Regions from separate parts of the Virgibacillus salexigens genome, predicted to be linked through region 3. Evidence: predicted binding sites of a transcription regulator. Region 3 holds the regulator's gene; each other region holds the start of a gene.

Region 1 (10,266 bases), 380 kb from region 3:
AAATATCGCTTCTTATCATTAAAATAAAATACCCTTTCCCAATGCACCTGCTCCATTCCGTTATTCCCTATCGTTTGTGTATTTATAATTTTAAACGGAACGCTTTTTCCTGTTTCCGGAAAAAATAACTTATATTTCTGACTGAATAAGAACAATGGAAATAACCACTTTGACTTATTAGTAATGTATCTCATCACTCCTTTTCCTTTGAATTGATAGCTATCTTTAAACTCATACCGTTTTTGTAACATAGGGTGTAGATGATAAAAATCATTCCCTAAAATCTTTTTATAAATGGACATTTTTAACTCCTTCTTGCTTTCGTTTACAATTTTTTGCCGTGGGAATATTCTTGTAAATAGTGAGTCCCACAATAGAAATCACCAACAATGCCATATTAAACGTTATCGGATTAAACGGATGAAAAAGTTGGCTTGGTACTGTTAAGCTGGATACAATGGCGAATATTAAGAAAATGACAATCTGTATTCTATATAATAACCCTCTATTCTTGTAGCCCAACCACAACAACCCAATTATTACCTCTACCATTCCAGTGACTATAACTAGTACCGATGCTTCGTTTGCTTTTATCGAGAAAGTCATTTGCATCATTGATAATTCAGCTGGGTGTTGGTGTATTAACTTGGAAGTAAGCCCATGATAGATCCAAACAAAACTAAAAAAGTAGATGAATAACCAACTACTAAAAAGGCGGAAATATTGTGACGAGGGACTATCTCCTGTTTCCACCCATCGTTTTAAAACATCGAAACTTATGGCAGTTGCCCAACTTATTAACGGGCGAAAAATTAGGAAATCAAAGTATTTCCCTAACCATCCAAACCTTGTTTTATAGTTATATTTTGTTAAAAATAACGTAGCATTTTCTTGTGGTTTGTATTCCCAATACCCCCCTCCTTCTTTTATAATTGATAGGTTTTGGTCTGTACCAAATTGTAAGGAAGATACACTTGTCCTATCCTTTGTATGAACTTTTCCTATACTTTTCCCCCATCCTTCTATACAGAAGCCAAAACCAATTTTCGTTTTGTAGGAGAATTCTTGAGGCTGCTCCTCACTTTCCCTTGGTAAATAAGTAATGGATGAAAAACGAAGGTCCCACTGTTCATGCAAGTTAGGGTTTTGTGTTATTTCCCATAGCGTATTGATGTCTGACTGAATTGGTAATTCTACATAGATTGGTTTACGCTTCATAGCTTTACCTCCTATCCCCATTTCAATATAACATATTCTTCACCCTCAAAATGGTGGTTCCCATAATAAACGGTATACAGAATTTGATAGTAATTACCTATACATGTATAAATTTCCATTGTATAAATTAGTTCTATTTGCATATAATAAGAACAAATGTTCTTATTGAAGGTGAATAACTATGAATTATGCATCGTACCCACGTAACGATGTTCTATGTATTGATATGCGTTCGTTCTATGCAAGTGTCGAAGCAGTTAAATTAGGAAAGGATCCAATGCAGGTACTACTTGCAGTAGTAGGAGATCCGAATCGATCCGGAAGTATCGTACTGGCTGCTTCCCCAGCTTTAAAAAAGAAATATGGCATTAGTAATGTTAGTCGTTTCTTTGAACTACCAGATGATCCAGATATATATATTGTGCCAGCACATATGGCCGATTACTTATATGTGTCTGCCGAAATAACAAAATTAATTAATCAGTATGTACCTAAAGAAGCTATTCATCCATATTCAGTTGATGAAGTCTGGGTAACCGTGAATGGCTTGGAAAAGCTATTTGGTAATCGTTGGGAAGTAGCCAATCGTATAAAACAAGACATTCTAGAATGCTTTGGAATTACGAGCTCTATTGGCATTGGCGATAATAAATTTCTAGCTAAGGTTGTAATGGACCTCCATGCTAAAAAACAAGGTATTGCAGAATGCAAATACGAAGAAGTAGAAGAAAAATTATGGCCATTCCCAATAGAAGAAATATGGGGAATTGGAAATCGAATGAAGAAAAACCTAAATCGTATGGGAATTGTAACACTTGGACAACTGGCTCGCTACGATTTAGATCATTTAAAAAAACGATTTGGCGTTATGGGAGAACAACTTTATTGGCATGCTTGGGGCGTTGATTTAAGCCCTGTACTTGGGAATTTCGTAAAAACAGAACAGAAAGGTTTTGGCCATGGCATTTCCTTACTGCGTGATTACTCCAAACAAGAAACAGAAGTTTGTATCCTTGATTTATGTGAAGAAGTATGCCGGAGAGCTCGAACTGCTAACATGGCCGGAAGAACGATTCACTTAGGAATTGGTTATTCAAAAGCCACAGGAGGTGGGTTCTCCCGTTCACGGTCTATTCCACTTCCGACAAATGTGACTATGGATGTTTACCATGTTTGTATGGATTTATTTTTAAACTTTTATGATGGGATAAGCAGTATTCGACGTGCTTATGTTACATTAGATCATTTATACGAAAAGCAAGATACACAGCTTGATCTATTCGAGGATAGAGCTAAAAAGACTGATATTGGTTATACAATGGATTCGATTCGAGCCAAACATGGTACTACTTCCATTCTTCGGGCTGTGAGTTATACGGATGCTGGCATTACATTAGAAAGAAGTAAAAAAATCGGTGGACACTATGCTTAAATCATTCAAATCAGGATGGAATAGTAAGAAAACGAATCATCTAAAGGACCACAGCTAACTCGGCTAAGTAAAAATCGCTTAGCCGAGTGGATCATCACGACCCCGCTGTTCCAGTTGGAGCCTCCCTATTTGATTTACTAATTTGCTTATTCAAATACCCTTACCTCGACCTTAAATGAAATAATTCAGCCTATTCATTAACCGTTCGTGTTCGACTTAGCAGATACTAATTTGTTGACTTCCTGTAGTCCAGGCTGTCCATTTTCTACGATAAAACTGGCATAGGTTTCAATTGGAGCCCCTTTCCTTGTAATATAAGGGAGAACAAGATGGTCGGTACGCCATTGATCAGGTGTAACATGGCAGCGAACATACCCACGTTGAGCATTATATAGCTTCACATGCTCATTTGCCAGCCAAATTGGACCAAGATGATCCGTTTCTGAACCATCGCTGTCTGAAGCAATAGAGGTAACCACAAATTCAGAAGCAATGGTTTCTGAGCAAGGATTATTAAAGTCTTCCTTTAGATTTGCAGCGGCATGCCGATGTATATCACCAGAAAGCACAACTGGATTGGTAATCTGATACTCTTTGAAAGCGGAAAAAATTCGATCTCGACTGCAAACGAACCCGTCCCACATATCCATACTATATTCTTCTCCTATTCCAGGATCACGATCTACTTGAGCCATGACTACCTGCTGAGCAAGGACATTCCAAGTAGCATTAGAATGCTGTAAGTTATTCATTAGCCATTGTTCCTGTTCCTCTCCCAAGATAGTTCGTTCTGGATCTAAGCGTTCTTCCGCCTCTGAACCACTCACAATAACGGAAGAGCTATAATCATCACGATATTGACGAGTATCTAGCACATTAAATTCTGCTAAGTTGCCATACCTTAAATTGCGATACAGTCTCATATCCGGTCCCTCAGGAGCCGATATACTACGAAGTGGTAAGTTCTCATAGTGCGCCTGATAGGCATCGGCACGTTGGAGCAAGAACTGACGCTCAGAAGCTCCATATTGTGAATCTTCATCGGCATAATTGTTCTCCACCTCATGATCATCCCAAGTAATAATCCATGGAAATGCTGCATGGGCTGCTTGCAAATCAGGATCTGTTTTAAACAATGAGTAACGCAGTCGATATTGATCCAGTGTAACAACCTTTGTATTGTGAGCATTTGAAAGTTCAACAGGACGCATCAAATTAGAAGTATTAATGGCATATTCATAAATATAATCTCCTAGGAAAAATACAAAATCTAAATCCTCAGCAGCCATATGTTTGTATGCTGTGAAATAACCATGGTACCATGCCTGACAAGAAGCCATTGCGAATGAGAGTGAAGAAATATCAGCATCTGCTGCAGGTGCTGTTTTTGTTCTGCCAACAGGGCTGACGTAAGAACCAGTTTTAAAACGATAATAATAATATCGACTAGGTTCTAATCCCTCTAATTCAACATGAACCGAATGAGCAAGCTCCGGCAAGGCCACAGCAAACCCCTGCTTCACCACCAGTTGGAAATTTTGATCCTCTGCCACTTCCCATTCTACTGGTATTTGGTAGTCAGGCATTCCACCACAGCTATTCTCAGCAAGTGGTTCTGGAGCAAGCCTTGTCCATAATACGACACCATCAGGGTGAGGATCCCCAGAAGCTACCCCCAACTGGAATGGGTTATTATTAAATACAGGTACTACAGAACGAATTAACTCATTACTTGCAGGCTTCAACCCTTTTTTAATAACCGTTTTTAGTGAACCTTTCATCCCTTTAGAAAAATTATTGTTCATCATGTTTCTCCTCCCTATCTTTTCATAGAATTGATTGCGAGCTTTACATATTAAATACTCGCTTACTATATAAAGGCAAATAAATAATTAAAATCACAACCCTTTGTTAAAAAGTTTTTCTTTTAATTTAGAACCAAACTTAATAACTTAGGGTTTTTAAAAAAAATTAAACATTAAAATTATGTAATAGACCTAGAAATGTCCCTCTATATTTTATATAATGATATAAGAACAAATGTTCTGTTTTGATGTGATTTTTTCAAGCTATGTGGGGAGGAGAATATAATGGAAAAGCTGAATACTTCCTATGGACAAGCAGCAGAACCAGAAATACAGCAATTCATTAATGACAATCAAGCTCTATTTAAGAACAAATTAATGCAATCCTTTCTAAAAACACAAGAGCATAGAGAGTTATTGAAGAGGGCCATTCTAACAAACACCACAAATGCCAAACGACAGCTCGATAATGCCTTTAAGGATCATCACGCAGAAATACGATTAATTAGCCAATTGTCCAATACGGTAAGAAGAGAAGCAATCCGCTACGATCAAAAAAGAAAACAAGATTGTAAAAGACAGCAAAGCATCTTAGATCAACCTATTACCCACGATCTGAATTCTGACATAACCAACGTAGAAATATGGGAAGATCCACGAATAAAGCCTTTGGATGAAACAATTGTTGAACGGGATAACAAATTAGAAAACAAAGTTGAAAATCCTGCACTATATCAAGCTATTTGTTCTCTAACAACAAAACAAAAACACATTATCGAAGCTGCATACGTATTTGAGATGACTGATACACAAATAGCAGCCAAAGACAATGTATCTCAACAGGCCGTTACAAAGACAAGAAATAACGTCTTAGCGAAGCTAAGAAGAAAATTACTCGAAGATAAGACGATGCTTTAAGCCTTCTCTGATCACTTTTCACTGTTTTATTTAAATAAACGTTTAAACGATAGGAGAGATAGCATGGCTAAATTGGTAGATCTAACAAAACAAGCCCAAAATTCAGATACAGCAGCCATTTCTATTATTTTGGAAAGGTTCGAACCAAAAATTAAAGCATCTTTACAACAAACACCGATACAAGAACAAGCTGATCTATATCAGGAGCTAAGAATAAAGTTAATTGAAATGGTACGGGAATTCGATTTTAATAAGACATACAATTTCACTGAATTTAAGCAGAAACAATCCGAATTCAAACACTAAAAACTAGGAAAAGCAGAAAGATCTCGACAGCTAGAACTCCTAGTGGTAGTGGTTGAATGGTTTCAATTAAAGAACAGTTACCGATCAAAATAGAAAGGTACCCTTCCATCTAGCTACCCTAGCTGGATGGAAGAGGATCATTTCTATGACTGGAGGGCGCGAACGCGAGAATCCTGGGAAAGACCCAGCGATTTGATACCCCTGTATGTTAGGTTTCACAATGAGTCCCCACCGTTCTCTCGCGGAAATCGGTTGTTCACGCCTAATCGTCCAGAGAAAAAAAGCTTGTAGAAAACACAGGAGTTTCTCTACAAGCCGTAATTATTCTTCCATCAGATGCTTAGTTTAATCATCATACCGTGCGGAAAAAGCTTAACTTCAAACGAAATTACCCAAAGATATTACTTATTAATTGTACATCTGCTTCAGATAGAGCAATCTCTGCTGCTCGCTTGTTACTAAGTACTTGCTCGGGACGTTTAGCACCAGGAATAATGATATCTACGGAAGGACGAGTAAAGTACCATGCGAGTACGATATGCACAACCTCTTCTCCATAAGCATCAGCTATTTCTTTGAGTTGAGCTACTTTTTGCAGATTTTCTAGAAACTTCTCCCCTTGAAAGTTCGGGTTTTGCGCACGTAAATCTGAAAACACTGTATTTTTATCATATTTCCCAGCCAATAAGCCTGATTCAAGTGGGAAATAAGGAATAAATGTAATATTTTCATTTTCTGTATATGGGAAGTAATGCTTTTCTGGATCGCGTTTAAGTAGATTATATTCTGCTTGTAAAACATCAACATATCCATCTTTATTTGCTTCCTGTAACTGCTCTGGAGTAAAATTGGAAACACCAATGGAGCGAATCTTTCCTTGATCTTTTAATTCTTTTAATGCACCTACTGCTTCATCTTTCGGGGTATCATTATCAGGAAAATGGATATAGAATAAATCAATATAATCGGTTTGTAGTCTACGTAAACTATCATCCACTGCCTGCTTTAGAAAAGCTGGAGAATTATCTATTAAGGTGTCCTTACCTGCAAATTTATGGGCACCCTTTGTAGCAAGAACAATATCATCTCGTTTATATTCCTTCATCACTTCACCAATTAGTTCTTCGGAACGCTCAGGCCCATAAATAAACGCTGTATCGAGCATATTTATCCCATTATCTAACGCAGTTCTAACAACATCTTTTCCCTGTTCTTCATCTAACATATTCGGATAAATATTATGACCACCTACAGCATTGGTACCTAATCCAATTGGATACACTGAAATATCAGATTTACCCAATTTCGTAAACTTTGCCATGTATAAAACCCCTTTTCCCTATATTTTCGCTAACATTACAAATGTACCACGAACAAAAAAAATGAAACATTATATAACTTGAAACATTTCATCAACATCAAAAAGCAATTCATGTAAAACATGAACTGCATTAGTTAGAATCAGACTATTTATCAATAATTTCGGATAAGAAGCTTCTTCCTTCTGCAGTTGGAGGAAGGTGAAAGAATTCACAAAATGTAGCACCGACATCAGCCATTGTATTCCTCAGACCAATCGTTGTTTTCTTAACCTTTTCACCGAAGATTAAAATTGGTACATACTCCCTTGTATGATTGGCATGACCGATCGTAGGATCGTTTCCATGGTCGGCCATAACAATTAAAATATCATCTTCTCGCATTAATGGAATAAATATATCAGATAACCATTTATCTGTTTCATTTAATAGATCACAGTACCAATCCACATCTTGTGCATGCCCCGCCAAGTCTGTTTCTTGGATATTTACTAGAAAAGCTGCGTCTTCCTCTTCTCGCTGATAACATTCACCAACATAGTTAAGTAAGTTGCTTGTATTGACAATCGGATTGGCTGGACCTTCTCCATGCAGTACATCCGCTGTTTTTCCTAAACGATGCACCGTTATACCATGATTAGCAGCAATTACTGGAAACTGTTTTTCAATTTCAACGCCATACCCCATGTGAAAAACACGATAACCTTCCCCATACACATTTGCTTTTGGTGTATTTACGCCCCATTGACCTCTATGCTTTTCTTCTACGCAAGCTAGAATATGTTCAACAGATGTATACGGTCCGCCAAAAGCGATAACACGCGTGGTATCTACATGCGCTCTCACCACCTGTCCTAGTTTTTTCACTTCTTTAAAAGGCAGTTGTTTAAAATCCGCTGTTATATTAATAATATTTCCATAAGCTGATTCCAAATTATCGGCAACTACGGCAGCATTATTGACTAATAAAATAGGACAATTGGTAAATGGATATGCAACATGATAACCTGCATTCTCTAATGCTGTCTTTATATACGAGTGGATATCTTTCATAAGCCTTTTAGTAGATTTTTTCGGACAACTTCCAGCTATTTCTTGGTGACCAAGATACGTGTCCGCGCCATGATGGGCTAATTTGGAATAACCATAAGCTTTTTGCGGAGCAGGCTGATTATCAACGAGCGTCCCTATGCCAGCCCCATACATATAAGGGATTTTTAAATCATCTTTTTTGGCTTTACGTATATGGTCGAATGTATTCGCTGTACAGTCAGAGGGTTGATAATCTGTACAATCCTCCATTGCACCAATCCCAAAGCTATCAATAACAATTAATGTCATTTTCGCCATAATTGTCACCACTTCCTTTCCAGATGGATCAGTTTAGGTGTACCGGACTGTATCCCTTCTACAAGTGCCACATGAGCTCTCGTTACAAATATTTGTGTTCGAAAAGAAAAAATAACTGAATCACCGATCGCTACTTGAAAACCATCCGGCTTTTTTATCGCTCCATAATAATCGATTACTTCAGGACTATTTTGCTCAGCAGTTACATAGCGATTAAGAATAGATTCACGTTCATTTCCAACTAAACATCCCTCCATTTGAGAGCGGCCATAAAAACCCCCCGCAATAACTTGATAGTGCTGCGATGTTTCATGAGATACTTCTGTAACATAAATCATTGCAGGAATTTCTGGCAGATCTTTAAAAGCATGAATTGGTGTCGTTCCTGTTAATCCATGCCCTGGTTCACCATGAGTCACACCTCGTTTAGCTAAATAAGGGATGGTTTCAATACTTGTTCCACTGGGGCCATTGACTTGTCGAACGGTGATTCCCTTTTCTTCGAGTATTTGTTTTGCTGTTAGTAATGTTGTAAGGTTGGCAGTAGCAATCATTTCACGCTTGGTATCCGCTAATTGCAAATTAGGAAAAGTAGTTACGCCGATGATTCGAATACCAGGTAATGGAAGTATTCGGTCTAGTTCTTGTTGCAGATCCTCTAATTGAATTCCACCTTCTTGGGATTCATAGATGCTGTCATCTTTTCCAACCACTTTTAATAAGATATCTTGCTTTTTTCCCACTTCTACTGCTGCATCTGATAATTGTTTGCCACGTTCGTAGGAAAAAATCGTGACAACTTCTGGATCCCAGCTCAAAACCTCTTTCCACTGATGCTTTCCTGGTTGTACTAAATGTCCAATATTCCCTATTGCTATTCCTTGATCAGCTAGTATTTTCCCTTCGTCAAAATCAACAGCTACCGCTTTTTTTATGCCGTTTTCTTGAATGAATTTTGCAATTTGCGGGAGTCGGCCAAGTTGTTTGCTCATAAAGTATAATTCCATTCCATATTGCTTCGCAGTATCTGCTATCATACGAGTATTTGTCTTTAGTGCATCTACATCAATGACATACGTATTTGGTGGAATCATTCCAGATTGATGCAAGGAAAGCCCAGTAAATAATAGTTCTGGATTTCGTTTCATTGTTGTTCGCAAAAACATAGAAGCACCCCTCCTTGATTTATTGCTTATTGACTGTTTTTATTGCTTTATCTAAAATATGAATAACGGTGTATGCTCCTGATTTCATCGGATTGATACGTAATCCAAATTCTTTTAACCGCGGCTGCGCTTCAATAAAGCTGCTAGAAACACGATAGATCATAGGAATTATTTCATATTTTGACTCAGCTCCAACAGGATGAGTAGCAGCACCAAGTAGATTGCTCTGTTGAATTACTTCTTCCGCAATTGGCTGTTCCAATTCAACAATGACATTTTTCGACTGTGCATTGCTCATATAAGCAGCTGCAATCCCTTTAATTAAACCCTCATTTAATTGTTTACAAAGCTCTTCTACTTGCTCATTTTGAGTTGCAAGCGAAACTGGCGCGAAGGTCATCATCCGGATTAGTTCCATTGCTTCATAACCTTGTACCTTTCCGCCGCCAGAATAATTCTTCTCCTGCAGCATATTAATCGCTCCTTGCTTTCCTACAATAACTCCAATCCCTTCTGGACCTAGTAATTTAAATCCTGAAAATGTAGAATAATCAGCTCCATACTCTATTCCAATACCATAAGTTTTCAACGCACAGTAATTATCATCTACCACAATAGGAAGTTCTGGCCGTATATGCTTCACCGTTTGAATCACTTTCTTAAGTTGATACGTATCGGTTGGCTGTTGTCTTGCATGTTGAATGTAGAAAACTTTACATGTATGATCAGTACTCAATGCATCCTCTATAGCG
Region 2 (10,266 bases), on a different contig from region 3:
TTGCGTTTCGATCCTAAGAAAGATAAGCACCATCCAGCATTCAAAGATGTAAACCTGACTGCTAATGAGCATGGACTGACAGGCTTGTTTCCACCACAAGCTGACACTGTTATGGGAGTAGCAAATACACTTAAAGAAGATAATTATGCTTTTGTCATAGGTGAAATGGGTGCGGGAAAAACTCCAATAGGAATGGTTTCCCCTTATTTAGCACAAGCTGTATCTAGTCGTGACGGGAGCGTTAAACCGTATCGCTCATTAGTCTTTTCTCCTAGCATTATGGTTGAGAAGTGGAAGCGAGAGATTAAAGAACGTATTCCTAATTGTGAAGTACACGAAATCTCCCATTGGCAAGATGTATTACAGCTAAAGAATAAGCCTTATCGACCAACTAAAATTGAATATTATGTAATGAACAGCGATTTACCGAAATACACGTATCCAATGGAACCAGTTAAGGATTGGCGCTACTCAAATGAAGATGCAAAGGCATATTGGTCAAGATATAAAGAAGATATGCACTTAAATGGGCAAACAAAAATGAACCGCCCTAAATTACGTTTTAAGAAAGATATTATTCATAATTATGTAACTGGTCATGATACAGCGACTTATAAATCGACTGAAACAGCCTTTCATTGCCCTAAATGTGGTGGAAAACTAGAAGAAAAGAAGGACACTTCAGCAGGACCTCATTTCTTTGAACAACGTACTGGTCGTAAATGGGCAACAAAGATTAAGAAAGATACTAATTATGTTTGTAAAAACACCGTTCAAACAAAGTACTTACCTAAAGAAGAGATAATTGATCCAAGTAAACGGGAACAAGAATGTGGTTTTGTATTATGGCAGCCAGAAAAGCTAGAGGCCGGTTCAAAGAAAAGAAAGGTTTCTCCAGCTTGGGCAATTAATAAGTTCTTACGTAGAGGCTTCTTTAAATATCTTATTGCGGATGAAGTTCATGAGTATAAATCTGGTGACTCTACAACTGCTCAAGCTTTTGGACAACTCATTAATCATACCGAGAAACAGATATTGCTAACTGGTACATTAATGGGTGGAATGGCTAGCGACATATTCTACTTACTTGCACGTCTAGATCCAAAGCGTTTATTGAAAGAAAGTATCACTTACAAAGACGAAGCTTTATTTACACAACGTTATGGTGTATTTGAAAAGAAATCAAAGAATCGTGAAAATGGCAGAAGACAAACCAGTTCTAATAAGAAGCCAGGGATATCACCACACTTATTTCCTGTTTATCTTATGAGAAACTGTGCCTTCTTAGAATTAAGCGACTTAGGTTATGCATTACCTCCTTATCAGGAGATTCCAGTATTTGTTGAAATGCATCCTCAGCAAGCAAGACATTACAAGAAATTAGAAGAAGAATTAGGAAATCAGATGAGAAGTAATGCGTTCTTGGGTGGAATGAAATATGTTTCAACATACATTAATACCATGAATCAGTATTCAGATCTTCCTTTCAACTTTAATGATATTAATAGCTATGATGAAAATGGAAATTCAGTTACTTTAGCTACACCTTATTCATTTAATCCTGATGAGTTTAACCCACCTAAGTTTGATCGAATGCTAATGGATATAGATGAAGAATTATTTAATCAAGAAAAGAAGAGAAAGTGCCTTATCTATGTAAAATATACTGGCTCTAACTCATATAATCAAGCGGATACGTATCTTTACAATAAGTTAAAACATCTTGGATACAACGTTGGTATACTTCGCTCATCAGGTTCCTATGACGGGATTAAAATGCCAAAGCGATCTAAAGATCGAGAGCAATGGCTAAAAGACCAGATGAAACAACATGATTGGGATATTCTTATTACAAATCCGAAACTAGTTAAGGTTGGTTTAGACTTATTGGATTTCCCTAATATTATGTATTATCAAATGGATTACAGTACCTATGATTACATGCAGTCATCAAGAAGATCTTGGAGGATTAAACAAACGGAAGATGTGAAAGTATTTACGTATTCTTACCGTAATTCTATTCAAGATCAAGTACTTGAGCATGTTGCAACAAAAATAGATGCAGCAATGGCAATGCAAGGGAAGTTCAGTGAAGAAGGTCTACGTTCAATGGCTGATTCTAATGATGGTGTTCATTCTCTAGCTAAGAAATTGTTGGATGAAGGAACGCTAGATAACGTTGAAACTATTCATGAACGATTCCAACGACTTAATCAATCATACGAAGAACTTCAAACTGCAAATTATGAAGATTACGACCATTATGAAGTGAATCCAATTGAAGGCGGTATGGAAACCGTTAAGCAAATTGCTCAAGGTCTGATTAAAGAATTCGAAGAAAAGGTTTCTTCTGGCACTGCTACAGTAGAAGATCTAGCTGCATATATGGAGAAATTCGATGAAATGATGCAAGTTGTAGATGATGCAAAAGCTTATAATAAAGGTAAAAAGAAGAAAGAAAAAGTAGTAGAAGGACAAGTAGCCCTAGCATTGTTCTAGGGTTACTTCCTAAAAACTACTATATAGGAGGTGTGGAAGATGATAAGCATTTCACTAAAAGAAGTTCTTAATATTATTTTTATGGTATTTATTATATATATAGTTATTTGCATTTTATGGCAAAACGCAGAATTATTGATATATGGTGAAAGAACTTATAGAGTTCTTGATGATATAGTTGCTTTAATACTATCTTTTTCATTAACCTTTAATTTTTTTGATTTATAAAGGAGTTTATTATGAAACAAATTACAGAATGTTTGGATCGAGCATTCCAGAATAAACGACCACTAAAAAAGAAATGGGTAGCATTTTTGGAATGGCAGCAAGATGTTCAGCGACCATATTTGTATCTTTATCATTATCATCATTTAATATTAATTTATGACCCAATTAGTTACTACTCGCTGTATGAATGGCATGAAAAGAAATCTGACTATAGAGGTTTATTAGCTGCCAAGAAATATTTGAATGAGAGGCATTACAATGACAAAGTCCCAAGTAAATAAAAATGTAACGAATATGTCTAATTATGAGCTGCTTAATTTTGGCTCTGAAATAAGTTCTTACAATGAGCTTATTCAAAATGAGTGGTTTAAACGACATCAAATGAATTTCCCTTATATGTTGGACGTTGATAATCGTATCGTACACGGTGTTATTAAAGAGGTAATTCCAGATGAAAATTGCGATAGATTGATTTTAGAACAAGCTAATAAAATTAGGAGTGATAAGTATGACAACAGCTGTTGAAGAAATAGTTGAGCTAAACAATGAAGTAGAAGAAAGTTTACAAACTCATGTTGAGGTTCAAATTAAAAAAGATGTAATGCAAAACATCATTAAACGTGTAGAACGCTCTAAAGAAAAGAAAGGTGTAGTGCCTATAAAGCAGGGGATATATCTTCACTTTGGAGAAGATCAAATTACAGCACGTGCTCTAAATAATGATTATTCAACTCAAGTAATTGTTAAAAAAACAAAAGATAACTATACATTTTTAGAGGGAGCTTCTGGTGGTGCCGTATTCATGGATCCCAAACTGTCATCTATGGTAAATAGCATGCCGAGAAAAAACATTAAACTATCGATTCATGCAAGTAATGCTGTAATAAGTGCTGGGCGTACATCCTTTGAACTTAAAACATTGGATTCTCTTGAATTCCCACAATTCATGGACAATATTGAAGGTCCAGAAGTCAAACTACATTCTGATGTATTAAAACGTATGTATGTTAAAACCACTTTTGCTGCATCAACCTTAGAAACTAGACCAGCATTAACAGGTGTGCAACATAAAGTTAAAGATAAACGATTTTCCCTAGCAGCTACCGATTCTTATCGTTTAGCGACAATTACCCAAGAGCTAGACGAAGAAGTTGAAGAAATTAATACCGTTATTCCTGCTCCAGCTTTAAGTGAAATTCAGAAGCAATTAGATGACAGTGTATCTCAAGTTTCCATTCGTTTCTCTAAATCATCAGTAGCTTATTCATTTGATAATGGTACTACAATCATATCTCGTGTGATCGATAGTCCTTATCCGGATATCTCAAAACTAATACCAGATCAATTTACAACTGAAATTCAATTTAGAGTAGATGAAATTCGAGAACTTGTAAAACGTGCAATGCTTGTTGATCAAGAAAATTCTGTGCAGCTTCTTGTTAAGGCAGAAGCTCTACAAGCACGTTTCATCTCTAGAGAGTCAGAGAAAGCTGGTTTTGTAGAGGATATATCACCAACTGAAGGGGAAGGAAAGGATGTAAAGTTAGGTCTTAATATTCGGTATTTGTTAGATACTTTAAATCATCATTCACCTAATTCCCTTATCAAAATGCAATTTGTAAGCAATTCAAGACCAATTATCATACGTCTAGTTGATGGTGATCAAGACAATTTAGATTTAGTACTTCCAGTAAAGTTAGCTGGTAACGATAATCCAGAAGATGTTGTAATTGAGGATTTTCGAGGGGATATTCAAATCAAAATAGAGGATGGAGAATAGTCACATAGTGAAACGTGTGATTTATGCACGTTTCACTATATATTGATGGGAGTGAATTAAGTGAACATTAATCCTGAAATCGACTGGAATTCCGAGGAATTAAAATGTGTTTGTGGAACTATAATTGATGTTTCAAATATAATTGATGAGTGTTCAGAGCGATTAGATACATTTAATCCTATTTCTTCTTTAAATAAAGAAGTGATTTGCAGTTGTGGAAGATCATATAACGTAGATTTAAGACTAAAGATTAACATTGATGTTGAATCATCCGTTAGTTTAACTCATGATATCCAATATTATGATAAAAATGACAAAGTAATAATGCCAGGATTTTTTGAAGAGTTGCAATGTGAAGATGAAGTTAATCTTTGGGACGGAGAATACATCTATGATAATAAAGTGTATCGAGTAGTAGATGGCAAGGTATTTTATATATTGTCTGCTGAAACAGATGAGAACCAAATGAATATATTTCAGTTGGAAGAGGTGCCTGTATAATGGGCATGACAATTGATAAAGCTATCTTTATTACAAACGTGTTTGCTGATTTTCATCCAAAATTACACACAGAACTTTGGCAGCAATTTGAACACGAGGTAAGCAAAAAAGAGAGATCTGGTATCTATGGAGTAGAAAATATGGCATATATTAGCTGGCTTAAAAAGAAAGAAAACCCAGAGTTTTTATCCTTTATGCATAAGCAAATAAATGTAAAATCATTTTAAGCAAGGGTGTGTTCCTACTGAAATCGAAAAAATTATCTTATCTAACTGAAATGGCAATGGAAATGATCATCGAGAGAGTAGAACAAAATATGCATAACAAATATGAAGAACATAACTTTATTATAGACATCCCTTATGAGTTTGAACAAATTAAAGATGAGTTTGTGTCTGTTTATTTGTTCGATCTAAACGTTGAAGAGTTAGGCTATGCAAATCAAGAACTTCTTATAGAGGACATACTTGATAATATTAATGAAGAACATACTAAATTTAAGATGCTTCAAACCTCCATTTATAATTATGCTGAAGAGATGGACCTTTATAGGCGTAAAGGGTATTAATTGCTTTTCGATCATTAAGGTTTTAAAATTTAATTATTAAGGAATACTTATATTGAGATAGAAATAATTCGACTTAATGTTGAAAAATTCCTATCTTAAGCATATAATAAAAGTAACAACATACAATAATAAAAGACGCTAGTGCTGTAACACTAACGTCTAAGTGGTAGCTATACCGCAAGATAGATAGCGGTGGCACATGAGAAAGAAAAGTAATCTACTTCCTACATGGGTGTGCAGGGTGGATTACTTTTTTGTGTTTGCATTGATTATCGCTACAATTAAAGTACCGAACGTGAAAATCACGATTAAATGGTCTGTAGTAATAATCATGTGATCACCCCCTTCCCTAGAGAACATGCTCTAGGAGGCGAGTGCCACATACCACCCTGCATATATAACTACCTATCAATCATTATAGCATAAATTTCCATTGTATAGAAGTTGTTATTTGGATATAATAAGAACAAACGTTCTTATTCGGAGTGATTAAAATGGATTATTCAACTTATCCTCGCAACAATATATTGTGCATTGATATGCGTTCTTTCTATGCATCAGTGGAAGCTGTTAAATTAGGTTTAGACCCAATGACAACTATGCTTGCAGTAGTTGGTGATCCTAATAGGTCCGGGAGTATAGTGTTAGCTGCGTCTCCAGCATTGAAAAAGAAGCATGGTATAAGTAATGTTAGTCGTTATTTTGAATTACCGAATGATCCAGAGATACACATAGTTAAGGCTCATATGGCTGATTATATAAATGTTTCAATGAATATAACACGTTTACTTAATAAATATGCACCACTAGAAGCCATACACCAGTATTCAGTGGATGAAGTATGGGTTACTGTTAATGGTTTAGAAAAGCTATTCGGTACTCCTTTGGAAATTGCAAACATGATTAAAGAGGATATCTTAGATAACTTTGGTATCACATGTTCAATAGGTATAGGCGATAATAAATTTTTAGCTAAAGTTGTAATGGATCTACACGCAAAGAAAGTTGGAATTGCTGAATGTAGGTATGAAGATGTTCAAGACAAATTATGGCCATTCCCGATTGAAGATATCTGGGGGATTGGAAATAGAATGAAACGCAATTTAAATCGAATGGGTATTGTAACATTAGGTCAGATTGCAAGGTATGATTTAAAAAGTTTAAAAAAAAGATTCGGAGTCATGGGAGAACAGTTGTATTGGCACTCATGGGGAATTGATTTAAGTCCTGTTATTGGAAACTTTACGCAATCGGAGCAGAAAAGTTTCGGACACGGTATAACTTTACTAAGAGATTATTCAGCAAATGAAATAGGTACGGTTATCCTAGATTTATGTGAAGAAGCATGTAGAAGAGCAAGAGAATCGAAAGTAGCAGGCAGAACAATACATCTTAGCATTGGATATGCAAGAGAAATTGGTGGAGGTTTTTCAAGATCAATTACTGTTGACTACACAAATGTCACAATAGATATGTATAAAGAGTGTATGAATTTATTCCATAAGTTTTATGATGGTCATAGCAATATAAGAAGGGTTAGTGTATCTATAACCAACTTAATGTCTGTAGACAGTATTCAATTGAATCTATTTGAGGATACTGCTAAGAAAAATGATATCGGTAATGTTATGGATCAGATTCGCAGTAAATATGGATCAACAGCTATATTGAGGGCTAGTAGTTATACAGATGCAGGGATCACTATAGATAGAAGTAAGAAAATAGGTGGTCATTATGCATAAGTAAGAGAACACTCTTTAATTAAGAGTGTTCTTTTTATTAGTCATATTTTTTTTATTACGACATAATATTTAATAAAGCAAACAAATTTCTTTAAATGAGACTTTAATAAACATTTAGAGACATATAAAACATATAAAACATTTCGGATCAGCAAATCCCTTGTCACACAAGGAGTTGATATGTCGAAATATCACAGATTGTGGTTTTAATATCACGGATTGGGTTATTATCATCACAAAAAAGGTTTTAACTATCACAGATTGAATTCCAATAATCACAGATTGGGTTATAAACTATCACAGAAAAGGTAAAAACCATCACAGATTGGGTGCATCCATCACATTTTGTGGGCTTATCTCTTAAATATAGGTAATAAATCCCATTATGAAAGCATTTTATTATCACAGATCGTGGGTAAAGGAGTAAAATCACTTCTCTTTTGTAGCTAACTATCACACATTGGGTGTTTATCTGTTAAAAATAACCCAATCTGTGATAGTTATTTATTTATCCATCACACATTGTGGGTCAAGAGTAACTCAATCTGTGATAGTTTGCCTTAATACATAGAATTTTAACCCAATGTGTGATAGTTAATCTCAAAATTTATCCTCACAAGCACCCGAAGTGTGATATTAACCTATAATTATCCATCACAACCCACAATCTGTGATGGTTTCATGTAATTTATCCCTCACATACACCCAAAGTGTGATAGTTAGAGTTGATTTTATTATCACAACCCACAAAGTGTGATAGATAGGACGAATTACTATCACAGCCCACAATCTGTGATACTTTGCTGAATCTATTGATAAGCAATTTTTATTATGAAATAATAAAAACTAATAAAATAAACGGGAACGTGATTATATGACTGAGCCAATTAAAAAAGATATAGAGAAAAAAATACAAGTCTATCAGTCGAATGATTTAGTAGAGGCAATATATGAGGATGATCTAACGGCAACGGAACACAAAATAATTCGATATGCAGCTGGTAAAATTGTTAAGTCACCGGAACACTTTCCAAATGTCTCCTTTACCGTATCCGAATTTGTTAATGCTGCAGGATTATCAGGAAATAGTTATTACTCAAGGGTAAACAAAATTGCAGGTGAGCTTACAAAGAAACGAATTATGATAAAAACGGAATCAGAAGTTGGGTGGTTCCCCTGGTTTAAAGGTATTGTCTATCGAGGTGGCATGGTACATATTCAGTTTAACGAGGTTATTGAACCCTATCTAATAAATTTAACTGAGCGTGGACGGTATACCAAATATGATTTTCCTACTATTGGAGAGATGCAAAGTCCTTATACTATTCGCTTGTTTGAACTTTTACAACAGTATGCCAAGATTGGAAGGCGAACTTTTAAATTGGACAAGTTAAAGGAGCATTTAGGAGTAGGGGATAAATATAAACAGTATGGCCATTTTAAATCAAGAGTTTTGCTAAAAGCACAGGAAGAACTCAAAGATATAAATGTACTTACATTTGAATTCGAAGAAGTTAAACATGGTCGAAAAGTAGATCAAATAGAATTTGATATAAAAATTACTGATACGATACCTATGGACGAGAATGTGAAAGAAGATGAAATTAAAAATTTCCTTAAAGAAGCTCGACCATTACTAAAAGAATATGGATACGATATTCCTAATCGAGTAATAAAAACTTGGACAATTTATGGAATAGATGAACTAAAATATGTTCTCCAAGATATTTATGCTAAAAATAGGAGTATATCACGGATAGATGCATACATAACTACAATATTAAAATCTCGAAAAAATGAATTTGAGAAATCAACAAGACATCTAAATGCTGATAATTATTTAACCAAAAAGCGTATCATGGAATTTATAGAACAACAAAAAACATCAGAAGTACTCCCTAGTTGGTGGGTTCATAAAAACTTCATTGATCAAATGGAAAGTTATGACTATACGGAAGAAGAAGCGACTACAATATGGGAGAAAAACAGTGATCATATTATGCAAGCTACAAAATTATAGCAGACAGCTTATCGGCTGTCTGCTTTATTAATGGATTGTTCTATCTGCTTGTTTGAAATATAAGTATAGATCATTGTTGTTTCCAGATTCGCATGATTTAGAATTGTTTTTAAAGTTGCTAAATCTTTATTTACTTTATAGTAATTCGTTGCAAAACTATGTCTTAGTTTATGTAAAGTTAATGAAGATTTTCCGAAAGCATCTGCATAGTGATTAATCATAAGTTGTGCAGCTCGAACAGTTAAACGATTTGCTAGACCACCATTTCCGGTTTTTCTAGATAAAAAGAAAGCTTTATTACTTCGGCTAACTTTATAACGATCGTCACGAATTTCTAAATATCTTTTCATATCTTCTGCTGCAACATTACTGAAGGAAACAACATCCCCCGAATCACCTTTACGAGTAATATCTACTTGGTTATTATTCCAGTCTATTGTATCTACATTAACACTTAATGCTTCACTGATTCGTAATCCGGATCCAAGCATAAAACTAATTAACGCTAAATCACGTTCCCTGTTATATAGGTAGGAACTGTGTTTTCTTTTCTGATTCTTTTCCAATAAATAGTTTCCATAATCCTCACGGATAAAGTTTCGAAATGCACTGATTTCATCATCTAAAAGAATTTTGTTTGCAATCTTTTCTGCTTTTTTCTTATTTGAGAGTTTCTCTTTTCTAATATTTACTTTGACCATTACGTTTCGATGTAAATATGGATAACCTTCTTCATCTTCAGCAACTTGTGACAAATAGTGAAAAAGAGAACGCAATGAGTTCAATCTTCTTGCTATAGTATCAACTCGATTATTGTTTCTCATGCAATACCTTTCAAAAGATATTATATTTTGCATTGTTAACTTTTCTAAAGTATAAATATCAATTTCTGTCATTGGGCCTGGATGTATTCCTTCATTAACTATCC
Region 3 (10,266 bases):
ATAAGCAAAGTTGTTTTTATTATTGTCAAGTCCTTTATATGTATTCAAAGTAAATCGAAGGTTTTTAAATTAGATTGCCATCTTATTGACAGGCGAATTACTCAGTTCAAAGGAAGAGTATTAGGTCAGACGATGGTGAAAAATTGATTTATATAAATAACACATAAGACAACTATTATACGACATATTGTAAGTTGGAAGTATAATGACAATTTACAATAAGGGAGTGTACCGCATGTTTTATCATGTGAAGGAATTACAATACCATGCTAAACCAGATCGACCTGATCCTGTATATGCCAAGAAACTGCAGGAAATTTTAGGAGGGCAGTTTGGCGAAATTTCGGTTATGATGCAATACTTATTTCAAGGCTGGAATACAAGAGGGGATGGGAAGTATAAAGATTTATTAATGGATACAGGAACGGAAGAAATTGCTCATGTTGAGATGATTGCAACCATGATAGCTAGGTTATTAGATGGTGCTCCAGATGTAGAATTGGAAGATGCAGTGAAAGATCCGGTAGTTGCTGCGATTATAGGTGGAACGAATCCGCAGCAAGCTATTGTTTCTGGGTTAGGTGCTATGCCTGTAGATAGTGTAGGAAACCGATGGACGGCTAGTTATGTAGCGGCAAGTGGAAACTTGTTAGCTGATTTCAGAGCAAATCTAAATGCAGAATCTCAAGGCCGCCTGCAAGTAGCTCGACTATATGAAATGACGAATGATGCTGGTGTTCGTGATATGCTCTCCTGGTTGTTAGCCCGCGATACGATGCATCAAAATCAATGGTATGCAGCTATATGTGAATTGGAAGAAAAAGAAAACATTGTAGTACCAAGCACGTTTCCTAGAGAATTAGAGAAACAACAAGTTTCCTATACGCTATTTAATCTATCTCAGGGAGACGCAAGCGCCGAGGGACGCTGGGCTCATGGCCCGAGTATGGACGGATATGGTACATTCAACTACGTAGATCGACCAATTGCTTTTGGAGGAGTACCTCATTTAGAACCAGCACCACCATATATTTACGATACACCGCTGTGGGCGCTTCGTAAATCTGATGATCCGCCCGGACCAAGTATGAAATAATAGTTTTTCATCATTTCCAAAGATACCAATTTTCTTCTTTTTTTATTTTATATAATTCACCTATTCTTTCTTCCACGAATCCTTTTTCTTTTAAACATTTTAAATAATAGGCAATATGATGTCGATCCTCATTGCTTTGTACATCATCTATTGCAATAAATTTGGGATAATTCTTGTTTAGTTCAATAAGTAAGCTGATCTCAATTAAAGAACATTTCATATGTATAGCATTTTTTAAATATCTTTCCATCATTTAATCACTCTCTTACGATGTAAATACCAAGTAATTATAGCAAAGTGGCTGCATATAAAATAGCTATATAACCTATTTTTTACAAAAATTTAAAAGTGTAGATATATGTAGAAATTAAGAAGGGAGCCTTCTTAATTTCATCGATTTGTTTGATTTGGTCGGATGATATCATTAACTTCTTTGACAGATGGTTTTTTTCTTTTAGAAATTAAATCGTCTAGCTTCTTCACAGCATCATCAAACTCACGATCGGATATCTGCTTTGAAGCTAACATTGAGCAAAGCATAGCATAAGCCATCGGTGTTGTATCTACAATTACATTTACATCTACATCGGAATTACCGCTGTGTCTTACGGTAGATTTGTTTGAAATTTGATTATCGGAGTGACCATTTTCATTCGGCCGGATTGGAAATAAATTGTTTGCTCTTGGCAATGAGTTTCCCTCACTTTCTAAATAAAGGTAGTGGGATATGAGACATATCCCACTTTCTTAATGCTTAATAGTCACATTTCTTCTTTTTCTTCTTCTTCTTTCTATCTGAATCACCAGCTTCGGATTCTTCATCAGAATCTGAACCACATTTCACATAGGAATTACCGCTATTAGAGACTTTTGCAAAGTTAAAATTACGATTTTTGTTCTTTAAATCGTTGTCGTTATCATTGTCGTTATCGTTTTCGTTAAAGAAGAATTCTCCGTCGAAGCTATCACCATTAGCATCAGTTACACCTTCTACATCGTCATTAGAGTTGTCAAAAACGCGGTTGTTTCTTCCACAGTTATGCTTTCTCCACATATCATCTTTTCCTCCTTTTCATTGAGATAATGCTATTATATTCAAGCAACGAGAAGCTGAAATGGCTTGTGTCTTATGTCAAAAGTTTGTTTTACTAGAAAAGATGACGTAAATCCATAGAATACAAGGTTTTGGTAATTGAAAATAAGGTAACTGTCTAGGAAGTATTTGGCTCATTTATGGGTAATAGAGGAGAAACTAGCGAAGATGACCAGCCCGTAATAGGCATTCATATAAGGGAAATATGTAAAACAGCTGTTAGGAAAAAGGCAGTTGTCTTAATTAATACCTTCAATGATAATAGCTTGTAGGTCGGACATGGACCGACAAGCAATAGTTTGTCTTTCATAAACAGCTCTCCTATACTTGGTCTTCCTTATTTGAAGATGCGGTTTTTGTTTACCACTTGATTACTGTTGTAGCAAAAAAACTGCCAAGCGGCAGTTTTTAATGAATAGTACGATATAATCCAATTACCTTCCCTAGGATGGTAACATTATCATAAATTAATGGTTCCATCATTGCATTTTCAGGTTGGAGACGTATGTGGTCTTTTTCTTTAAAGAATCGTTTCACAGTTGCTTCATCTTCATCTGTCATCGCAACAACAATATCACTATTTTGTGCTGTGTTTTGCTGCTTAACAATAACCATATCCCCATCTAAAATTCCCGCTTCAATCATACTTTCACCTTCAATCACCAATACAAATAAATTATCTTCTGGATTGGCACTAGTAGTTGGAAGCGGAATAAATTCTTCAATATTTTCTACCGCTGTTATCGGTAATCCAGCCGTAACTTTACCAATAACTGGGGCATACCTCGCTTCCTCTCTAGGAATTTGACTATCGTCTGAAAGATCAATCACTTCAATTGCTCGTGGTTTCGTAGGGTCTCTGCGAATATACCCCTTACTTTCTATTCTTGATAAATGTCCATGAACAGTTGAACTAGATGCTAGACCAACAGCTTCAGCGATTTCACGGACAGAAGGCGGATATCCTTTTTTCGTTACTTCATCTTTAATATAATCAAGTATCATTTGTTGTCTTTTTGATAGTTTGGTCATGCATTGATCACCTCGCGCATAGAATTAATTATTACTAGTTTACCATCGGGTAATTCTAAATGCAAACGTTCGTTCGAAAAATCGGTTGACAAGATCATATGTTCGTGTAATACTATAAACAGGAAAACGAACAACTGTTCTAAATGATGAGGAGGGATTTTTGCAATGTTTCAGAAACTGACAAAAACAGACGCATTTTACCTCATAGCCTTTGCACTAACTTTAGGTTTCTTATATTATTCTATTATTACAAGTTAAGGAATTTGGATAGGAGATTGGTATTTTGCGCGCCATTATATACTGTAGAGTAAGTACAGATAAAAAGGAACAAGAAACATCATTAGCAAGACAAAAAGATGAGTTATTAGAATTGGCTGCAAGCCATCAGTTTACAGTGGTAACTTGTATTCAGAAACAAGAAAGTGGATATAAAGTAGATCGTGAAGGTATATTTGAGATACTTGAATTAATTTCTGATGGGAAGGCAGATTGCTTACTTATTCAAGATGAAACTCGTTTAGGAAGGGGAAACACCAAGATTGCGCTTTTCCATCATTTACATAAATTAGAGATACCTATCTATACCTCTTATCATGAAGGAAAACTGGAATTATCCGAGGCGGATTCAATGGTATTACAAATTGTTGGGATTGTAGAAGAATACCAACGTAAAATACATAATGCAAAAATAAAAAGAGGGATGAATAAAGCAATTCAAGATGGCTATGATCCAACTAAAAATCTAGCTAACCAAAATAAAGCCCCAGGAAGAGAAAGAAAAACATTCCCAATAGAAGAGGTAGTACGATTAAGACAAAATAACTTAACCTTCAAAGAAATAGCCACAACTTTAAATGGTTTAGGTTATTCTGTATCCAAGGCAACGGTTCATCGCAGGTACCAAGAGTTTCAAAATACTTGAATATATGATAGGGTATAGGTAAGATATAAAGGCAAGAGCAACGTTTGTGTTCTTGCCTTTTTATGTTGAACAACACTAAGAATTCGGAAGTCACTGATAAACTCTAATGGAGGTTATATATATGCTTTCTAAAGAAAAAATCGAACGTATTAATGCGTTAGCAAAAAAGGCAAAAGCTGATGGGCTAACCGATAAGGAGAAGAAGGAACAACAAACATTACGCCAAGAGTACTTAAAAAATGTACGAAGTTCCTTCAAAAACCAATTTAAATCAATGAAGGTGGTAGATCCAAAAGGGAACGATGTAACACCTCAAAAAGTAAAGGATATGCAAAAAAAAGATAAAGAATAAAAATAAAGGAAAAGAAAAACAAATTAACGAAAATGTTGTTTTTGCTTGTGGCAACTAATGTTTCGTTATAAAATGATAAGAGTACAATGATGAAAAAGTGGAAGGGGTTTATTATGTCGAATACTATTGAGCAACAATCTATTAATACAATTCGTACGTTGTCGATTGATGCTATTGAAAATGCTAATTCTGGTCATCCAGGTTTGCCAATGGGTGCAGCACCTATGGCTTATACACTTTGGACTGATTTTATGAATCATAATCCGAAGCATTCTAAGTGGTTCAATCGCGACCGCTTTGTTCTTTCAGCTGGACATGGTTCAATGCTGCTTTATAGTCTGTTGCACTTATCAGGGTATAATGTAACCATTGATGATCTGAAAGGCTTCCGTCAATGGGGATCTAAAACTCCTGGGCACCCGGAGGTACATCATACGGATGGGGTAGAAGCGACAACAGGTCCACTTGGACAAGGTATTGCAATGTCTGTTGGAATGGCAATGGCTGAAGCGCATCTTTCAGCGAAATTCAATAAAGACAACTTCAACATTGTTGATCACTACACCTATGCTATTGTAAGTGACGGTGATTTGATGGAAGGTATTTCCCATGAGGCTGCTTCCTTAGCAGGCCATTTAGGATTAGGGAAATTAATTGCCTTATATGATTCGAATGATATCTCACTTGATGGTGATTTAGATCGTTCTTTCTCTGATAATACAGAAGAGCGTTTCAAAGCTTATGGATGGCAAGTCTTAACAGTAAAAGATGGAAATGATCTAGATGCTATACGAAATGCCATCAAATTAGCTCAAGAAAATACAGAACAGCCTACTTTGATTGAAGTGAAAACCATTATTGGATATGGTTCACCGAATAAATCAGCATCAGCTGCATCTCATGGCGCACCATTAGGTGGAGATGAAGTAAAATTAACAAAAGAATTCTATAAATGGACCCATGATGAGTTTCATGTCCCTGAGGAAGTTTATGAAGATTTTAATGAAAAAATTGTAAAAGATGGTGCTGAAGCGGAAGCATCATGGAACAAGTTATTGGATTCTTACAAGGAAACATATCCGGAACTTGCACAAGAATTTGAATTAGCATTAAAAGGTGATTTACCAGCAGGATGGGAAAAAGAATTACCAGTATTTGAACCAGAGCAGGATACATTAGCTACTCGTGCTTCATCTGGGAAAGTACTTAATGCCATTGCTGATACAGTTCCAAACTTCTTTGGCGGCAGTGCTGATTTAGCAGGTTCAAATAAGACGACGATTAATGAAGAAAATGATTTCTCACGTAATCATTATGCAGGAAGGAATATTTGGTTTGGTGTCCGTGAACATGCTATGGGCGCTGCATTAAATGGAATGGCATTGCATGGTGGATTGAATGTTTATGCTGGTACATTCTTTGTATTTAGTGATTATTTACGACCTGCAGTACGACTATCTTCTATTATGAATATGCCAGTAACCTATGTATTCACTCATGATTCGATCGCAGTTGGTGAAGACGGTCCAACACACGAACCAATTGAACAATTAGCTTCATTACGAGCAATGCCAGGTCTATCGCTAATCAGACCAGCAGATGGGAATGAAACTCAAGCTGCTTGGCGCTTAGCATTAGAATCAACTGATACGCCAACAGCGCTTGTATTAAGCAGACAAAATCTTCCTACTTTAGAAGGAACGAAAGACAATGCATATGAAGGTGTAAAACAAGGAGCATATGTTATAAGTGACGCTGAAAAAGCGACACCAGATGCAATCTTAATTGCAACAGGCTCTGAAGTTCAATTAGCAATTAAATCTCAAGCTGCATTAAAAGAAAAAGGTATGGATGTACGAGTTGTAAGCATGCCATCTTGGGACCGTTTTAATTCTCAAGATGATACGTATAAGCAAAAGATCCTTCCTGCAGAAGTGAAGAACCGTGTTGCAATCGAAATGGCTTCTCCATTTGGCTGGGAACGTTTCGTAGGTGAACATGGAAAAGTAATTGGTATTGATACATTTGGCGCTTCTGCTAAAGGAGAAAAAGTAATAGAAGAATATGGATTTACTGTAGATAATGTTGTTAAACAGGTAGAATCTTACGTAGATTAATGCATATATAAAGATGGTCTATATTGTTTAGACCATCTTTTTTTGGCTTCGACAAAAGAAGTGGTTTTTTGTAATACAAACTGACAGATTTTTAAATTAGAATACGTAATAATAGTTTTTATAGAGGAGGAAAAGACTATGTATACGTATTCTATATTTTGGATAAAAGAAGAAGTAGCTACCCATTACTTCCATAAAAGTGGCATCTTATATCGATTCTTCAAAGATTATCAAACAGATCCAGAAAGAGAGGATTTATCTAAACAGTTTAAATTTATTACGTATGAATTTAATGAAAATGTAGTCATTGATTACCTCAAAAAAAATGAAACATTTACTATGATGAAGCAAGATAACCATCATACTTTAAAAATATATAACAAAGAAACCTATATTTCTTTACATATGAGTGAAAAACAATTAAAATTTCGTTGTAAAACATTACAGGATGCAGAAGCGTTGCTTTTCCCGATGTTACGCCAATTTCAGCCATTACTCTTCATCGTTGGAGATAATATTCAAAATTTTGGTTGGATAGCACCACTTCTGAGATACAGTAAAACAGGAAGGGAACAAGTATTGTATTCTTTTCTTTGATTTACTATACTGTATAGGAGACAACACGAAGGAGGAAAGCTTTACATGGACACGATTTGGGTCGTACTAATTGCTATAGCAGCATTAATTGCTGGTGTTGCTCTTGGATTTTTCATTGCGAGAAAATATATGATGAGCTATTTAAAAAAGAATCCGCCAATTAATGAGCAAATGCTTCGTACGTTAATGATGCAAATGGGGCAAAAGCCATCACAAAAGAAAATTAATCAAATGATGCGTGCAATGAACAATCAATCAGGAAAATAGGCACTTATTGATATACTTAGAAGCGTTCATAGCGTCAAATATACCCCTTACTTTTGTAACTCTATGAAGTAAGGGGTATTCTATTGAAAAAAATAATGAATTTTTGGTTTATTGTCAAATATAAATAACGTAAGCAGGCTTGTCATTTGATACAATGGACACATCAAAATAGAAGGAGGGGGACAATGTCTGAAATAAATATATTTATTGCCTTTGGAGCAGGATTTCTCTCTTTTATCTCTCCTTGTGTATTACCGCTTTATCCAGCTTTTCTTTCTTATATAACAGGGATGAGTGTAAGTGAATTAAAAGATGATAATAAAATGCTTAACGTCAGAAGTATCTTACATACACTGTTCTTTCTATTAGGTTTTTCTGCAGTGTTTATTATGATGGGCTTTGTAAGCTCCAGCTTTTCGCAATTCTTATTAATGTATCAGGATATTATTCGGCAAATAGGTGCAATCCTAATTATCTTTTTCGGACTAGTAATTATTGGTGTATTAAATTTTGATTTTTTGATGAAAAATAAAAAAATCACTTTTAAAAATCGGCCTGCCGGGTTTGCTGGTTCCTTTTTAATTGGGTTAGCGTTTTCATTAGGGTGGACACCTTGTACTGGTCCTATATTAGGAATTGTACTATCGTTAGCAGCTACTAATCCGGATACGGGTATGCTCATGATGATCAGTTATATCTTAGGTTTTTCTGTACCTTTCTTTCTTTTGTCTTTCTTTATTGGTCGACTTACTTGGATCAAGAAACATAGCTCAAACCTAGTAAAGATTGGTGGTTATATTATGATTTTTATGGGGGTTGCTCTCTTCTTTGATTGGATGACCGCTTTAACTTCCTATTTGGCTGGATTATTTGGCTTTACTGGTTTCTAATGGATTTTCTTTTATTTTTATATTAAAATAAATAATATATACGCTATAAAAAGGGGCAACACACTATGTACAAAACGAACGATCTTATCCTACGCACCACTACATCTCTAATTGCCTTTATATTACTAGGATTTGCTGTTTATTTACTGCTTGCTGGTCATAATTCTCCGGGCGGTGGATTTGTAGGTGGTTTAATGACATCAGGTGCCATCCTACTAATGAATATGTCTTATGGGTTTGACGTTGTTAAGAAAGTATTACCAATTAATTTTACAAAATTAATTCCAATAGGGCTTGCTATTGCTGTTGGTACTGGAGTAGGATCTTTCCTATTTGATGTTCCATTTCTATCACAAACATTTGATTACTTTCACTTTCCTATTTTTGGGGAGATAGAATTAGCAACGGCAATGATCTTTGATGTAGGAGTTTATTTAACCGTCGTGGGTGTTATGATGACAATTATCTTAACGATAGCCAATGATAAGAAATAGTAGGAGGGAAGGCGATGAGCAAGATTTTAGTTGTGGATGATGCTAAATTTATGCGAACAACCCTTTCTACCTTATTGAAGCATAAACAACATGAAATAATTGGGGAAGCAGAAAATGGAGAAGAAGCGATCAGTCTCTATCAAGAATTGCGACCAGACTTAGTACTGATGGATATAACTATGCCAGTCATGAACGGCATAGACGCCATTAAAGCAATTATGAATATGGATGAAAACGCAATTATTATTGTGTGCTCTGCAATGGGTCAACAAAAGGTTGTCGTTGAAGCGATAGAATCGGGTGCCAGAGACTTTATTATGAAGCCTTTTGATGAGAATCGTGTAATTGATACAGTCAATCGCGTGCTGAATTTACAGGATGAATCCATGACGAGTAATTAGGCAATAGAAAGAGTGATTACATAATGTTTTGGTTCATTGCAACGACAGTAGGTGCTGCTATTATGGCGGTATCTATGATTTTTATACGGCTAAAAGCTGCTAAGAAACCTGCTTCCGTAAAGAAAATTATTCTACCTCCATTTTTTATGAGTACAGGTGCGCTAATGTTTTTGTTTCCCGTATTTCAAATAAGCTGGTATCAGGTAGTTGAAGCAATTGCAGTTGGAATGATTTGTTCTATCTTTTTAATAAAAACATCCAAGTTTGAAATAAGGGATCAAGATATCTATTTAATCCCTTCAAAATCGTTTATTTTTATTCTATGTGGTCTACTTATTTTTCGAATTGCTGTTAAAGTTGCGATTGGAAGCCATATATCAGTTGGAGAAACGAGCGGAATGTTTTTCATGTTAGCTTTCGGAATGATTGTAACTTGGAGGCTGGCTATGCTTTATAAATATCTACAACTGGAGAAGCAGTTAAATATGAAAATAAATTCATAAAAAGCGCCAGGATAATCCTGGCGCTTTTATTTGCGATAATTGGTTTCCCAGTTATTTTGGTAATCTTCCTTCGATTGAAGAAAAAATTGCTCATAAGGGGCAGTATCAATGTTCTTCTGTGCTAATTTCTTTCGTAAGAACTTATGGTCACGCTTAGGAGTTGCAATGATATAGCCTTCAATTAATGTTTCTTGATTAATCACTTGCTGATTCTTCATAAGCGCAACTTCTCCAATTTTACTAGCTATTTTATGTCGAGCTACATCACGGAATAATTCCGGAACCGGAGCTACTAATTCTTCTAATAAATCTTTCTCCTTTTCATTCCACATATCCTTTGTTTTATTAACATAGTATTCCTCCCAATCCATCGTTGATTTACCATCTTTTTTTGGGAGTTTTTTAAGAAATTTTCGGAACATGAAAAAACCACCGATTGTCATAAGCCCAATCATCAAAAAGCACCAGATAATTATTAAATAATCAACAATAACCGACATAA

Evidence for each region. The regulator LexA, encoded in region 3, represses DNA repair genes until DNA is damaged. The targets are predictions, from matches to a motif close to CGAACATATGTTCG.
Region 1: BN990_RS12635 (sigma-70 RNA polymerase sigma factor region 4 domain-containing protein) is a predicted target of LexA. The motif match lies at 4,684-4,697, and genes of this name have one in related genera.
Region 2: BN990_RS20495 (DNA polymerase IV) is a predicted target of LexA. The motif match lies at 6,040-6,053, and genes of this name have one in related genera.

The regions. Positions count from the first base shown of each region.
Region 1 covers NZ_CCDP010000001.1:2,616,501-2,626,766, forward strand. Annotated here, with positions in the region: gene BN990_RS12615 (DUF4166 domain-containing protein) at 1-302, opposite strand, end outside; gene BN990_RS12620 (DoxX-like family protein) at 289-1,218, opposite strand; gene BN990_RS12625 (DNA polymerase IV) at 1,400-2,650, shown strand; gene BN990_RS12630 (alkaline phosphatase D family protein) at 2,848-4,458, opposite strand; gene BN990_RS12635 (sigma-70 RNA polymerase sigma factor region 4 domain-containing protein) at 4,741-5,373, shown strand; gene BN990_RS12640 (helix-turn-helix domain-containing protein) at 5,437-5,679, shown strand; gene BN990_RS12645 (aldo/keto reductase) at 6,068-7,000, opposite strand; gene BN990_RS12650 (phosphopentomutase) at 7,146-8,348, opposite strand; gene BN990_RS12655 (alanine racemase) at 8,354-9,514, opposite strand; gene BN990_RS12660 (aminotransferase class V-fold PLP-dependent enzyme) at 9,534-10,266, opposite strand, start outside.
Region 2 covers NZ_CCDP010000003.1:447,755-458,020, forward strand. Annotated here, with positions in the region: gene BN990_RS20455 (SNF2-related protein) at 1-2,499, shown strand, start outside; gene BN990_RS20465 (hypothetical protein) at 2,739-3,008, shown strand; gene BN990_RS20470 (hypothetical protein) at 2,986-3,252, shown strand; gene dnaN (DNA polymerase III subunit beta) at 3,236-4,507, shown strand; gene BN990_RS20480 (hypothetical protein) at 4,568-5,008, shown strand; gene BN990_RS20485 (hypothetical protein) at 5,008-5,235, shown strand; gene BN990_RS20490 (hypothetical protein) at 5,292-5,576, shown strand; gene BN990_RS20495 (DNA polymerase IV) at 6,071-7,318, shown strand; gene BN990_RS20500 (replication initiation protein) at 8,193-9,338, shown strand; gene xerS (tyrosine recombinase XerS) at 9,347-10,266, opposite strand, start outside.
Region 3 covers NZ_CCDP010000001.1:2,239,457-2,249,722, reverse strand. Annotated here, with positions in the region: gene BN990_RS10670 (manganese catalase) at 236-1,096, shown strand; gene BN990_RS10665 (hypothetical protein) at 1,107-1,316, opposite strand; gene BN990_RS10660 (hypothetical protein) at 1,487-1,786, opposite strand; gene BN990_RS10655 (hypothetical protein) at 1,851-2,150, opposite strand; gene lexA (transcriptional repressor LexA) at 2,598-3,221, opposite strand; gene BN990_RS10645 (YneB family resolvase-like protein) at 3,505-4,143, shown strand; gene BN990_RS10640 (DUF896 domain-containing protein) at 4,265-4,495, shown strand; gene tkt (transketolase) at 4,609-6,612, shown strand; gene sirA (sporulation inhibitor of replication protein SirA) at 6,751-7,209, shown strand; gene BN990_RS10625 (YneF family protein) at 7,255-7,476, shown strand; gene BN990_RS10620 (cytochrome c biogenesis CcdA family protein) at 7,662-8,366, shown strand; gene BN990_RS10615 (Na(+)/H(+) antiporter subunit B) at 8,432-8,860, shown strand; gene BN990_RS10610 (response regulator) at 8,875-9,261, shown strand; gene BN990_RS10605 (CcdC family protein) at 9,285-9,764, shown strand; gene BN990_RS10600 (DUF2621 family protein) at 9,791-10,264, opposite strand.